Regions from separate parts of the Brevibacterium sp. LAARM2_SD2 genome, predicted to be linked through region 1. Evidence: riboswitches for the same ligand, from Rfam matches in the RefSeq annotation. Region 1 holds a riboswitch; each other region holds the start of a gene.

Region 1 (3,415 bases):
TTCTGCGCGACGAGCGCGGTGATCGCCGTGGTCCCCAGCACCCCGAGGGCAGTGAACGTCTTGAGGTCGGCGTGGATGCCCGCCCCGCCCGAGGGGTCGGTGCCGGCGATCGACAGGGTGATCGGTGGGCGCGTGCTCATGCCGCTCCCCCGTTCTCGCCGGCGACCGGCTCGGTCCCGTCACCGTACGCGGTGAGCAGCTCACGGGCCGCCCGCTCGGGGTCGGCGGCACGGCAGATCGCGGAGACGACGCAGAAGCCGAGCAGTCCGCGACCGCGCAGCTGCGGAACCCGGCCGGCGTCGATGCCGCCGATCGCGACCGCGGGCAGTCCCGCCTCGGCCGTCAGATCGCCGAGGCGGTCGGGGGCCGATCCCGGCCGGCGCGTCGGTCTTCGTCGTCGTGTCGAAGACGGGCCCGATGCCGACGAGGTCGACGGCGCCGGTGGCCCGGGCCGCCGCGAATTCGGCGGCGCTGGCGGCGGAGAGACCGATGAGCGGCTCGGGACGACGAGGTCGCGCACCTCGGTGACGGGAGTGTCGGTCTGTCCGACATGGATGTGGACGTCGGCGCCCTCATCGAGGAGGTGCCGGGTGACGGCGACCCGGTCGTTGAGGAAGAGCGGGACGCGGCGGTCGGTGCCGGCCACCGCCTCGCCGACGGCGGCGATGACCTCCCTGGTCAGGGTCAGGAACTCGGTGTCGTCGATGTCCTTGTCCCGGACCTGGACGATGCCGGCTCCCCCGCGCACGGCGGCGAGCACGTCTCGGCGACGGTGCGACCGGCCTCCCGGCACTGCGCGGAATCGGTGACGAGGTAGAGGCGGGCGTCGACGCCGGCGAGGCGCTCACTCGTCGCGCTCATGCTCTCGTCACCTCGACCCGGGCCTCGCCGATGCGCGCATCGTCGGTGGTGTGGAGAGCATCGAGGAAGTGCTCGGCAAAGCTGCCCGGTCCGGCGGCGCCGGTCGCCGCGGCCTCGCCGGCGACGGCGAAGTGGGCGTGGGCGGCGACGACGGCGGTGAACTGATCGAACGCCGCGAGTCCCGCCGGACCCGCACCCGGACTCGAGTCGACCGGCGCGACGGCGGCGAGGTAGGCGGCGGTGACGGCGCCGAGCGAACACCCGGTGCCGATGACGAGCGGCATGAACGCATGTCCGCCGTCGACACGGGCGATGTGGTCGACACCGTCGATGTGGGCGACGATGGCGTCACGCTTGCCCGAGACGGCGACGATCGCCCCACTGGTCCGCGCGAGCTCGGCCGCCGCCGGGAGGACGGCGTCGACCTCGTCGGTCGATTCGACGCCGCGCCCGCCGGCCCCGGCACCAGCCAGAGCCGCGATCTCCGAGGCGTTGCCGCGGATCGCGGTCGGGCGATCGGCGGCGGCCCGGCGGATGCGGGTGGTGCGGAAGTCGACGGCGCCGATGCTCACGGGGTCGAGCACCCACGGAGTCGAATCCGCGGTGACCGCGCCGATCGCGGCGTCGGCGGCGAGGAACTGCTGGTTCGTCGCGGTTCCGAAGTTGACGAGCAGACCGCCGGCCAGGTGCGCGAACTGCCCGGCGTCGGCCTCGTGGTCGAGCATCGCCGGGGACGCGCCGACAGCGAGCAGCACGTTCGCGCTGAACTGCTGGACGACCGTGTTCGTGATGCATTGGATGAGCGGATTCGCCGCGCGCAGACGTGCGTGCGCCGACGACAGATCGATGTCAGTCATGACGATCCCTTCGCTAGCATGGCCCAGATCAGGTTCGATGGGTGTCCTCTCAGCCCGGCGCGACTGCCGCCGGGCACCCCATGTCATTGCCCATGACTGTACCAAAATCGCCGAGGCGGGGGTGAGGTGGGGTCACCCCCTGACCTCGCCCCCGCCTCGGCGCCGGTGAAGGAGAACTCACCCCCTGCCGACGTACCGCTGTCCGCGCCGACTGACGGCGTCGATGACGACGGCGGTGAGGAGGACGAGAGCGGTGATGATCTGCTGCATATCGGAGTTGAAGCCGATGAGGTAGAGACCGTTGTTGATCGCGCCGACGACGAACGCCCCGAGGACCGCGGCCCACGCCGACCCCCGCCCGCCGAAGAGGGAGGTGCCGCCGATGACGGCCGCGGCGATCGCGTTGAGGAGGTCCTGGGTGCCCACGAGCGTCGACCCCGCGTTCGTCGTCACTCCGGCCTTGACGAAGCCGAAGAGGGCGGCGAGGACACCGGCGGTCATGAACACGCTGATGCGCACCCACGTCACACGGATGCCGGCGCGCCGGGCGGCTTCGACCTTGCCGCCGACGGCGTAGATCGAGCGCCCGTACCGGGTCTTGCGCAGCACGAGGTCGATGATGATCGCGATGACCATCATGAGGAAGAACGGCAGCGCGAGTCCGAAGTCCTGGTTGACGAGGATGAGGAAGCCGAAGACGATCGCCGCGAGGAGGACGATGCGCACGCTGACGGCCGTCCAGCTCGGACTGTCGAGGCCCGCGGAGTGCCGCCGCAGCTTCGCGTGGATGATGCCGGCGGCGAAGCCGATGACCGCGATCGCCCCGAAGACGTACGCCCAGAACGCCGGGAAGTAGTAGCTGGCGAAGTCGAAGACGAACGTGTCGGCCATCGAGAGGTTCTTCTGCGTGCCGAGCACCGTGAGCGTGAGCCCCGTGAACGCGAGCAGACCCGCAAGGGTGACGACGAACGCGGGAATCCCGACGACGGCGAAGAACCAGCCCTGGATCGCCCCGATGACGAGGCCGAGCAGGAGGATGATCGTCACCGCGACGACCGGCGGGACCCCCTGCCGGACGACGAGGACACCGAGCACCGAGGCGGCGAGACCGCCGAGCTGGGCGAGCGAGAGGTCGATCTCGCCGAGGAGGAGGATGAGGTTGATCCCGAGCGCGAGGATCGCCAGGTAGGCGACCTGGGTCGAGAGGTTGACGAGGTTCGCCGGGGAGAGGAAGTTGCTGTTCGCCGACTGGAAGACGATGACGATGACGACGAGGGCGAGGATGACGGGGAACGACCCGAGCTGGCCCTCCCGGATCCGGCGGACGAACGTCCGCACGAGCCCCTCGTCGGAGATCCGCTCGTCGGTGATGAGGGAATTGCGGGTCATCGGCGCTCACCCCTCCGCGCGGCCCGCTGGGTCACGACGTTGTCATTGGCTCCGGTGATCGCGGCGACGAGGACGTCGGTGCGCTCGTCTCCCGGGAAGTCCCCGGCATCCTTGCCCAGCCGCAGCACGTGGACACGGTCGCACACGGCTTGGACATCGGCCATGTTGTGGCTGACGAGGAGCACCCCGAGGTCACGGTCGCGGAGGCGTTCGATGAGGTTGAGCACTTCGGCGGTCTGGGCGACGCCGAGGGCGGCCGTCGGTTCGTCGAGCATGACGAGCGAGGGTTCGCCGAGGAGGGAACGGGC
Region 2 (3,415 bases), on a different contig from region 1:
CAGCTCTGTCGCCGAGGCGGTCAGGGCGTCCTCGAGGATGCGCAGAGTGCTCGCCCCACCGGTGCCCATGACGAGGTGGGAGTCGAAGGTGACGGTGTCGATGGTCCAGCTCATGTCAGCCTCCCTGGACTGCGGTGACGATGTCGACGGTGTGGCCGTCGGTGATGGTGAAGCCGGCCCACAGGCCGCGTCGCACGACCTCGCCGTCGACGGCGAGGGCCACCCCGAGGCGGCCGCCGTCGACCGGGGTGCCGTCTTCGCTCAGCTGCCGACCGGTGATGTCCTCGACGAGGGTGCGGGCGGTCGTGCCCGCGGTGATGTCCCGGCGGTCGCCGTTGAGTGTGATGGTCATGATCCCTTCCTTGCTGTCAGCAGTGGTGCAGCCGGTGACTGCGGTGATGATGGCGAGTGGTCGGACTCGAACCGTGCCGGTGCCACGGCCTCGCGCGCACCGACGGGCAGCCACGCGGAGTCCGCGCCGACGACGAGATCCGCGCCGAGGCGGGCGCCGAACGGTGCGAGGAGCACCCCGTGGCGGAAGTACCCGGTGGAGACGACGAGACCGGGGTCGGTGCGACCGAGGAGGGGGAGGTCGTCGGGCGAGCCGGGCCGGGCCCGTGCCGTGATCTCCGTGATCTCACATCCGAGGAGCCCGGGCACGAGGCGTTCGGCGTCGTGGAGGAGACGGTGGACGCCCTCGGCGAGGATGCCCGACTGGCCGTCCTCCCGGGAGGTCGCCCCGAGGACGAGCTCCCCATCGGGCCGCGGCACGACGTAGACGGCCGACCGGCGACGAGTCCCCGGATCGTCCGGGTGAGCAGCGGGGGAGCGCCGGGATCCGAGCGGAGCCGGATGACGTCGCCGTGGACGGCTCGCAGCGGCAGCGCGGGAGCGCCGGCGATCGCATTGTGCGCCATGCCTGCGGCGAGCACGACCTGATCGGCGTACAGCCGACGTCCCGAGGCGAGCTCGACTCCGGTCGTCCGAGCCGGGGCACCGGTCGGTGATCCCTCATCGCCGACCAGTCCCGTCACCCGCTCCTCGATGACGCGGTCGCCGAGGACGGTGAGCAGCGCGCGCGTCACCCGCCGGGGATCGATCGCATGATCGCCGGGAATGAGGACGGCCCCGCACACACCGGGGGCCAGGGCTGGTTCGAGGTCGCGGGCGCGGGATCCGGTGAGCAGGTCGAGGTCGGAACCGGCCGCGGACTGGAGGGCGCTGAGTTCGCGCAGGGCCGTGAGATCCGCGCGGTCACCGGCGCAGACGAGTGTGGCGGTCGCCGTCTCCCCGAGGTCGGCCCCCGATTCCCGGGTCAGTGCCGCAGTGAAGTCCGGGTAGAGGTCGGCGGAGACGCGCATGAGCGGAAACAGCGGAGTCTGGCCCCACGCGATCTCGGCGGCAGGGGCGATCATCCCGGCCGCGGCCGCGGTGGCGCCCGAGCCCGGATGCGGATCGATGACGGTGACGGCCGCCCCGCGCCGGTGGAGCTCCCACGCCGTGGCCAGGCCGATGATCCCGGCGCCGACGACGATGACGTCCATGCGATTCTCCCTCCGGCGGCATGACCCGCATCAGGTAAGGCGGTCGGCACGAAGCCCTCTCAGCCTCCCAGCGAGGCTCCCGCGAACTCCTCTACTCTAGGAGCATGGTTCCCACGATGCCAACGTCTCCCGCAGTGCAAGACCCCGTGACCGCCCTTGCTGAGAACGTGGGGCACCCGGTCGACCGCGACTCCACCGGCCGGGATGCCGCGCGGACCCGTGCGCTCGCCTCCGCCCGGCTCTACCTCTGCACCGACGCCCGCACGCAGCAGGGCGACCTCGGTGAGTTCCTCGATGCCGCCTACGCCGGGGGCGTCGACATCATCCAGCTCCGCGACAAAGGTCTCGAAGCCAGGGAGGAGATCGCCGCCCTCGAGATCCTCCGCGATGCCGCCCACCGGCACGGGAAGCTCTTCTCCGTCAACGACCGCGCCGACGTCGCCCTCCTCGTCGGCGCCGACGTCTTCCATGTCGGGCAGGGCGACCTGACGAGCGCGCAGGCCCGCACGGTGCTCGGCGACGACGTCATCCTCGGCCGGTCGACGCATTCGGTCGAGCAGGCGCTCGCCGCTGCCGCCGACCCGGAGATCGACTACTTCTGCCTCGGCCCCGTGTGGGAGACCCCGACGAAGCCCGGTCGCCCGGCGGCCGGGCTCGATCCGCTGGCGGCGGTGAGCGGGAGGACGGTCAAGCCGTGGTTCGCGATCGGCGGGATCTCTGCCGGTGACCGTCTCCAGGCCGTGCAGGAGACCGGGGCGTCACGCATCGTCGTCGTCCGCGCGATCACCGAGGCGCCTGACCCCGCCGAGGCGGCCGCTCGGCTGCGTGCGCAGCTGGCTTCCGCTGACCCCGACACGACCGCTGGCACGACCACTGGCACGACAACTGGCACGACCACGAAGGACGGCACCCTGTGACAATCCTCATCGCCGGAGCCGGCGCGACCGGCGGCGCCTTCGGCACCCGCCTCGTCGAAGCCGGACGCGACGTCACCTTCCTCGTCAGGCCCGCACGCGCCGAGGCGCTGAGAGAGAACGGTCTGCGATTCATCGCCCCCGACGAGGACCGGACGAACCCGGTGACCGTGACGACGGCGGAGGAGCTCGCGGCCGACTCGACCCCGGTCGACCTCATCCTCGTCGCCGTCAAGGCCGGTGCCCTCGAATCGATCATCGCCGACCTCCGGCCGGCCGTCGGACCCCAGACTCTCATCATCCCGTTCCTCAATGGGATGGCGCAGATCGGTCGCCTCGAGGCGGAGTTCCCCGGGCAGGTGCTCGGTGGGCTCGTCAAGATCGTCGGCACGATGCGCGGAGCCGACATCGTCCAGATGACGGATCTCGCGACGATGACGATCGGCCGCCTCGGCGGGGGAGAGGTCCCACCCGCGGTCGTCGACGCGCTCGACGTCCCCGGCTTCCGGCTGCAGGTCATCGACGGCATCGACGACGCCCTGTGGGAGAAGTGGGTGTTCATCGCCGCGGCCGGTGTCGTCACGTGCCTCTTCCGGGCACCGGTCGGCGCGATCATGGCCGCCGGTGGCGAACCCCACGTCGTGGGGATCATCGACGAACTCGAAGCCGTCGCCATGGCCGCCGGCCACCCGGTCTCCGCGCGGGCCAGGGCGGCCACCCTGTCGATGCTCACCGCCGAGGGCTCCGCCTTCACCTCCTCGCTCTACCGGGACGTCACGGCCGGACTGCCGAACGAGACCGAGCACATCCTCGGCCACCTCCAGACGACGGCGCGCGACCTCGGCGTGCCGACCCCGCTGCTCGATCTCACTCTCGTGCAGCTGCGAGCAGGCGAGTTCGACCGGAGCGCATGAGGCGGGCGCGCTCTGCGGTCGGGACGCACCTCCGTGGCCCGAC
Region 3 (3,415 bases), on a different contig from region 1:
ATCGGCCTCCTGCTGCGCCGCCTCGACGACGGCACCCTGGGCCGCGAGGTCGTCGGCGGACGCATCCGCTACCACGAGAGCATCCGCCAGGCCCTGCTCCGGCATGCCGAGAACGACCTCGGCCCGATGGCGCTGCCCGTCGTCCCGCCGGCCATCGCCCCGTTCCACATCGCCGAGTACTTCCCCACCGAGGGCACCTCGCTCCTCCACGACCCGCGCCAGCACGCGATCTCGATGTGCTTCGTCATGGAGGTCCGCGGCGAATGCACCCCGCGCGCCGATGCGCTCAGCCTCGACTGGCTCACCCCCACCGAGGCGCTGCGCTCCGACATCGTCGCCGAGCTCTCCCACGGCCAGGAGCACATCATCCGCTCAGCCCTGAGCTACCTCGGCTTCGCCGTCTGACGCACCCCTCCCCCTGGCGCAGGCCGTGAGCACGCGCCGAGGCCGTGGGCACGCGCCGCACGCGAGAGGAATCCGTCCGCCTCGCGGTCTTCTACACGTTGTAGAAAACACTTGGGTACACTGAGGGCGACGAGGACGGCACACGGTTTTCGGGGCCGTCGTCCCCGTCAGGGTTGGTCAGGCCCCGATGGAAGGACTGCCATGACTGCTGACTCCCGCTCGTCCGCCGCGAACCCGGCCGAGGCCCGCCCGACCGACACCCGCGCCTCCGATTCCGGACTCACCGACAACCTCGGCGTCCTCGTCGGCTTCGACGGATCCGAGCTCGCAGCCCTTGCCCTGCGCTACGGTGCCGCCGAGGCGCTGCACCGAGACGTTCCCCTCACCGTCGTCACGGCCTTCACGATGCCCCTGATGATCTACCCGAACATGGCCTCGATCCCGTCCGAACCCGAGGACGAAGCCGCGATGCGGGCAGCGGAGAAGACCCTCGCCGAGGCGGCCGAACTCCTCGCCGATCATCCCGGACCGGTGACGTACGCCGTCGAATCCGGTGACGCCGCCGGTGTGCTCGTCAACCTCAGCGCCAACGCCGATGTCATCATCGTCGGGGCGCGTGGACGCGGCGGCTTCATGGGCCGCATGCTCGGGTCGGTCTCGACCGCGCTGCCGCCGCACGCCCACTGCCCGACGATCGTCGTCCCCCGCCATTCGGCGCACCGCGGGGACACGACCGGCCCGGTAGTCGTCGCCGTCGACGGGTCCGAGGGCGCGCGGATCGCGATGTTCACCGCCGCCGAGGCGGCCGCTTCGCGCAACGCCGACCTCGAGATCGTCACGGTGCTGCCGGCCGGGGAGGAATGGCTCTACTGGTACCCGGAGCTCGAACTCGGCGGTGACGTCGCCGACCGCCGGCAGCAGCAGATCGAAGCCGAACTCGACAAGGACGCCGAAGAGCTGCGCAGTCAGTTCCCCGGGCTCCAGGTGTCCACCTCGGCGCTCATCGGCGATGCCACCGCGCTGCTGTCCGCGGCGACGAAGACCGCGCAGCTCACCGTCCTCGGCACCCGGGGCCGCGGGGCCGTGAAGTCCGCGCTGCTCGGATCGGTCTCCCGCGGGGTCCTCCACCATGCCGAGGGTCCGGTCATGGTCGTTCCGGCCTGAGTCCCGTTCGCACCAGATCCCCGGCCCCGCGGACGTGCGGTGCCGGGGATCGTCAGGTGTTGTACAGTGGAGCGCACACGACAGGGGAGCGCCGCCAAGGGCGCTGAGAGTGCAGATGACGCTGCAGACCCTCGAACCTGATGCGGCTAGCACCGCCGAAGGAAGTCGAGACTCTTCTACCCCTCCTTGAGACACGAGGAGGCGCTATGCCGAACACGACCACGCCCGGTTCCCGCTCGACGACGGCACCGGCATTCACCCAGGCCCCGCCGACGAAGAAGTGGCGGGTCGTCGACTACGTCGTCACCGCGGTCCTCGGCATCGCCGTGGGCCTGATCTTCTGGGTGCTCGCCGCCAGCTGGAAGGGCATCGAGCTCGCCTTCCAGGCCTTCCCGCCCTCGATCGGCCTCATCGCCGGCCTCTGGGTGCTCGCCGGTCCGCTCGCCGGGGCGATCATCCGCAAACCCGGAGCCGCGCTGCTGTGCGAACTCCTCGCCGCCGCCGTCGAAGGCGTCCTCGGCTCCCACTTCGGGGCGACCGTGCTGCTGTCGGGCTTCCTCCAGGGCCTCGGCGCCGAACTCGTCTTCGCCGCCTTCGGCTACCGGAAGTTCACCCTGTGGGTGACCGCGCTGTCCGGACTCGTCGCCGCGACCTTCATGGCCGTGAGCGAGAACATCCTCTACAACGCCGAATGGCAGTTCGACTTCCAGCTCGCCTACGCGGTGTGCGCGATGATCTCCGGCGTCGTCATCTCCGGCATCGGCGCCTGGTACGCCTACCGCGCGATCGCGAAGACCGGGGCGCTGAGCTCCTTCGCCTCCGGCCGCGTGCGCTGATGGGCCTGCCGATCCGCGCCCACGGATACTCGTGGCGGCACGCCGATCGGGACAGCCTCGCCGTCGGCCCCGTCGACCTCGACATCGCCCCAGGTGAGAAGGTTCTCCTCTTGGGGCCGTCGGGGGCGGGTAAGTCGACGCTCCTCCATGCGATCGCCGGGGTCCTTCCCACTGAGGCCGGGGAGTCAGCCGGTGATCTCCTCGTCGGCGACGCCCCACCCGACCCCCGCCGAGGCGTCACCGGGCTCGTCCTCCAGGACCCCGATTCGCAGGTGATCTTCTCCCGCATCGGTGACGATGTCGCGTTCGGAATGGAGAACCTCGGTCTGCCCGCCGAGGTGGTCGACGCGCGGATCGACGCCTCCCTGGCCGCCATGGGCCTCGACCTTCCCCAGTCCCACCCGACGGCGGCGCTGTCCGGGGGCCAGAAGCAGCGCCTCGCGCTCGCCGGGATCCACGCGATGGCACCCGAGGTGATCGTCCTCGACGAGCCGACGGCCAACATCGACCCCGCCTCGGCGAGGGCGGTCCGCGATGCCGTCCTCACGGTCCAGGAGTCCACTGCGGCGACGATGATCGTCGTCGAGCACCGGGTGAGCCTGTGGAGCGACGAGGTCGACACCGTCATCGTCCTCGGCCGCACAGGCGTCGTCGCCCACGGCACCCCGGACGAGGTCTTCGGTGACCCCGCACTCGCCGAGGTGCTCAGGACCACCGGGATCTGGCTGCCCGAATCCGGGTCCCGCACCGCCCCCGACCGCTGGACGATGCCGGGCAGAACTGGAGCGCAGGACCGACTCGGGTCCCCCGTGCTCGTCGGCGAGCGCCTGGGCGTCGCCCGGCCGCGGGCAGCCGTGCCCGCAGCGACCGATCTCGACCTCGAGGTGCGGGCGGGTGAGGCGCTCGGCATCGTCGGCGCCAACGGGGCCGGGAAGTCGACGACAGCGCTGACCCTGGCCGGCCTCATCCCCGAGTTCTCCGGTGAGGTGCGCGCAGCGGGGCCGCTTGCC
Region 4 (3,415 bases), on a different contig from region 1:
TCGGCGGGGTGAGGCACGCCGACCCCACCCCGCCGACACCCGCTGACCGGACCCCAGCCCAGCCCGGACCTCAGTCCTGCCCGGACCTCAGCCCTGCCCGGACCTCAGCCCTGCCGCGGACCGATCGTCGGTTCGGGCAGATAGACCTCACCGCCGGCGGCGAGGAACTCCCGGCTCTTGGCCTGCATGCCGGCGATCGCGGCCTGCGCCTCGGCGCTGCCGTACGTGTCGCGGATGTCCTGGGAGATGCGCATCGAGCAGAACTTCGGCCCGCACATCGAGCAGAAGTGCGCGGTCTTCGCCGGTTCCGCCGGCAGCGTCTCGTCGTGGAAGGACTCGGCGGTCTCCGGGTCGAGGCCGAGCGCGAACTGGTCGCGCCAGCGGAACTCGAACCGCGCCTTCGACAGCGCATCGTCCCGGGCCGTCGCCCCCGGGTGGCCCTTCGCGACGTCCGCGGCGTGGGCGGCGATCTTGTACGTGATCACCCCCGTCTTGACGTCGTCGAGGTCGGGCAGTCCCAGGTGCTCCTTCGGGGTGACGTAGCAGAGCATCGCCGTGCCGTACCGGGCGATCTCCGTCGCCCCGATCGCCGAGGTGATGTGGTCGTAGCCGGGCGCGATGTCCGTGACGAGCGGACCCAGGGTGTAGAAGGGGGCGCCGTCGCAGAGCTCCTGCTGGCGCTCGACGTTCTCCCGCACGAGATGGAGCGGAATGTGGCCGGGGCCCTCGACCATGACCTGGACGTCGTGCTCCCATGCCCGCTTCGTCAGCTCGGCGAGGGTGTCGAGTTCGGCGAACTGGGCGGCGTCGTTGGCGTCGGCGATCGAGCCGGGGCGCAGCCCGTCGCCGAGGGAGAACGCGACATCGTAGGCCGCGAAGATCTCACAGAGCTCGTCGAAGTGCGTGTAGAGGAAGTTCTCCTCATGGTGGGCCAGGCACCATCCGGCCATGATCGACCCGCCGCGGGAGACCATTCCGGTCACGCGGTCGGCGGTGAGCGGGACGTAGCGCAGCAGCACACCGGCGTGGACGGTCATGTAGTCGACGCCCTGCTCGCACTGTTCGATGACGGTGTCGCGGTAGATCTCCCAGGTCAGCGCCTCGGCGTCGCCGTCGACCTTCTCAAGCGCCTGGTAGATCGGCACGGTGCCGATGGGGATGGGGGAGTTGCGGATGATCCACTCGCGGGTGGTGTGGATGTCGTTGCCCGTCGAGAGGTCCATGAGGGTGTCGGCACCCCACTTCGCGGCCCACTGGAGCTTCTGCACCTCCTCGGCGATCGAGCTCGTCACCGCCGAGTTGCCGATGTTCGCGTTGATCTTGACGAGGAACGCCTTGCCGATGATCATCGGCTCGGATTCGGGGTGGTTGATGTTCGCGGGGATGATCGCGCGCCCGGCAGCGACCTCGGAGCGGACGAGTTCGACGTCGCACTGCTCGCGGATCGCGATGTAGCGCATCTCGGGGGTGATGATGCCCTGCCGGGCGTAGTGCATCTGCGTGACGGTGCGTCCGGGCTTCGCGCGCCGAGGCGTCCGGTCGGGCCCCTGCCACTGCTGGGAGGGTGCGCCGCGGCGGACGGCTGCCCGCCCGTCGTCCTCGATGAGGTGGCCGCGGGCCGCGTAGTCCTCGGTGTCGTCGCGGTCGGCGATCCACTCCGCGCGGTGCGGGGGCAGGCCCTGTTCGGGGACGGCGCCGGGCCCGACGGTGCGGTAGACGTGGACCGGCTCGTTGGGGCGGCCGTTCGTGTCGTCGAGGTCGATGCGGGTGACGGGCACGCGGATGCCGTGCTCACGGTCCTCGACCCAGGCCAGGGAATGGGTGGGGTACTGCTCGAGAGCGAAACCCGCGGGGGTGCTCGCGGAGTTCTCGGCCGGTGCCGTCGGGCGCGGGGCAACGGTGGGACGGGTGGTTTCTGGGGTGGGCGCAGTCATCTGCGATCCTCTCTTCCTCCGCCGGTATCAACCGGATCAGGTTCAACGGTCTCGAGCGGTCTCAGCTCGATCTCAGCCCTCTTCCGAAGGCCCCCGTGGGGTCACACAACGACTATCACGGTGTGGGCGCCGCCACAAAATCACCCGCGGCAGGTGTTCACTGCGCGAGACGGTGGACGCGCGGTCGCCCGATTTGGTGCCTCAGTTTCAGCGTGCCCAAGTGGACGCGCCCCAGTGGGTGTGCCCCGGTGGACGGGCTCCTGCCGACGTGCCTCGGTGGACGTGCCCAGCGGACGCGCCCTGGGGGAAGTACCCCAGTGGGCTCGCCTCGGATTCCTGCGCACGCTGGACGCCTGCGGCATCGTGCCTGCAGGCCTGCTTCCACGCGCATTGTGCGTGCGCGCCCCGCTCGCTGCGTCATCGTGCGTGCAGCATCGCGCCTCGGCGGACGCACTCCCGCGACTTCGCTGACGGGGTGTCTGCGGGCGTGCGCCGGTGCTCGTCCTCGGGGTGCTCGTTCAACGGCGAGCGTGAATATCGCCGCCTCGGCGAATCTGCCGGCGCTCGTTCAACACGGAGCGTGAATATCGCGTCTTTGGGGACGCGATATTCACGCTTCGTGTTGAGTGAGACTCAGGGGTGAGTGAGGCTCAGGGGTGAACGAGGCGCTGCGTTGAACGAGCAAGCGCTCGCCCCCTGTGTCGGCTCCCGCAGGCGCGGCGCCTCACGCCCCCTGGAGGAACGTTTTCGCGACCGCGCCGAGCGCGACGACGTCGCTGATCGCGCACATCTCCCGCGCCGAGTGCATCGAGTAGAGCGCCGGTCCCACATCGACCGTCGTCATGCCCATGCGGGTGGCCGTCAGCGGTCCGATCGTCGACCCGCACGGCACCGAGTTGTTCGAGACGAAGTCCTGGTACTCGACCCCGGCGGCTGCACAGGCGCGGGCCCACGTCGCCGTGCCGACGGCATCGGTGGCATACCGCTGCTGGGCGTTGAGTTTGAGCAGGGGCCCCGCACCCAGGCGCGGACGCACGTGCGGATCGTGGCGTTCGGGGTAGTTCGGGTGGGCGGCGTGTCCGGCGTCGGAGGACACGCACACCGAGGCGGCCAGTGCGGCGAGGTAGTCACTGCGGTTCGCCTCGGGGAAGAGGGCGGCGACGATCCGCTCGGTGACGTCGGAGAGGAACGGCCCGCTCGCGCCCGAGCGCGAGTTCGACCCCACCTCCTCATGGTCGAACCCGGCGAACAGGGCCACCGCATCGAGCGCCTCGGCGTCGAGGGACGTCATCGCGGTCACCCCGGCGTGGACGGAGAGGAGGTTGTCGAGTCTCGGGGAGGCGAAGAACTCGTCCGCGGCGCCGAAGAGCGCGGGCTCCTGCGCGGGGATCGTGTAGACGTCGTGGCCGACGATGAGTTCGGGGTCGACGCCGGCGGAGGCGGCGAGGATCTCGAGGACATCGGCCTCGGCGAGGTCGGCG

The links. Region 1 has a riboswitch for thiamine pyrophosphate ahead of thiM (hydroxyethylthiazole kinase). Riboswitches for the same ligand answer to the same signal wherever they lie in the genome.
Region 2: linked by a shared signal. The riboswitch ahead of AC2W7K_RS08095 (FAD-dependent oxidoreductase) and the one ahead of thiM (hydroxyethylthiazole kinase) in region 1 are both predicted to bind thiamine pyrophosphate.
Region 3: linked by a shared signal. The riboswitch ahead of AC2W7K_RS07660 (ECF transporter S component) and the one ahead of thiM (hydroxyethylthiazole kinase) in region 1 are both predicted to bind thiamine pyrophosphate.
Region 4: linked by a shared signal. The riboswitch ahead of thiC (phosphomethylpyrimidine synthase ThiC) and the one ahead of thiM (hydroxyethylthiazole kinase) in region 1 are both predicted to bind thiamine pyrophosphate.

Annotation. Positions count from the first base shown of each region.
Region 1 is NZ_JBNFOM010000003.1:11,118-14,532, forward strand. It holds gene thiD (bifunctional hydroxymethylpyrimidine kinase/phosphomethylpyrimidine kinase) at 1-140, opposite strand, end outside; gene AC2W7K_RS02605 (thiamine phosphate synthase) at 137-748, opposite strand; gene AC2W7K_RS02610 (hypothetical protein) at 685-861, opposite strand; gene thiM (hydroxyethylthiazole kinase) at 858-1,718, opposite strand; TPP riboswitch at 1,706-1,809, opposite strand; gene AC2W7K_RS02620 (sugar ABC transporter permease) at 1,896-3,107, opposite strand; gene AC2W7K_RS02625 (ATP-binding cassette domain-containing protein) at 3,104-3,415, opposite strand, start outside.
Region 2 is NZ_JBNFOM010000010.1:17,903-21,317, reverse strand. It holds partial or broken gene AC2W7K_RS08110 (thiazole synthase) at 1-114, opposite strand, end outside; gene thiS (sulfur carrier protein ThiS) at 116-352, opposite strand; gene AC2W7K_RS08100 (FAD-dependent oxidoreductase) at 349-771, opposite strand; partial or broken gene AC2W7K_RS08095 (FAD-dependent oxidoreductase) at 879-1,544, opposite strand; TPP riboswitch at 1,535-1,637, opposite strand; gene thiE (thiamine phosphate synthase) at 1,712-2,461, shown strand; gene AC2W7K_RS08085 (ketopantoate reductase family protein) at 2,458-3,372, shown strand; gene AC2W7K_RS08080 (DedA family protein) at 3,326-3,415, opposite strand, start outside.
Region 3 is NZ_JBNFOM010000009.1:58,456-61,870, forward strand. It holds gene AC2W7K_RS07650 (DUF4916 domain-containing protein) at 1-405, shown strand, start outside; gene AC2W7K_RS07655 (universal stress protein) at 607-1,569, shown strand; TPP riboswitch at 1,642-1,750, shown strand; gene AC2W7K_RS07660 (ECF transporter S component) at 1,776-2,405, shown strand; gene AC2W7K_RS07665 (ABC transporter ATP-binding protein) at 2,405-3,415, shown strand, end outside.
Region 4 is NZ_JBNFOM010000036.1:761-4,175, forward strand. It holds gene thiC (phosphomethylpyrimidine synthase ThiC) at 105-1,934, opposite strand; TPP riboswitch at 1,931-2,041, opposite strand; gene AC2W7K_RS16885 (M18 family aminopeptidase) at 2,659-3,415, opposite strand, start outside.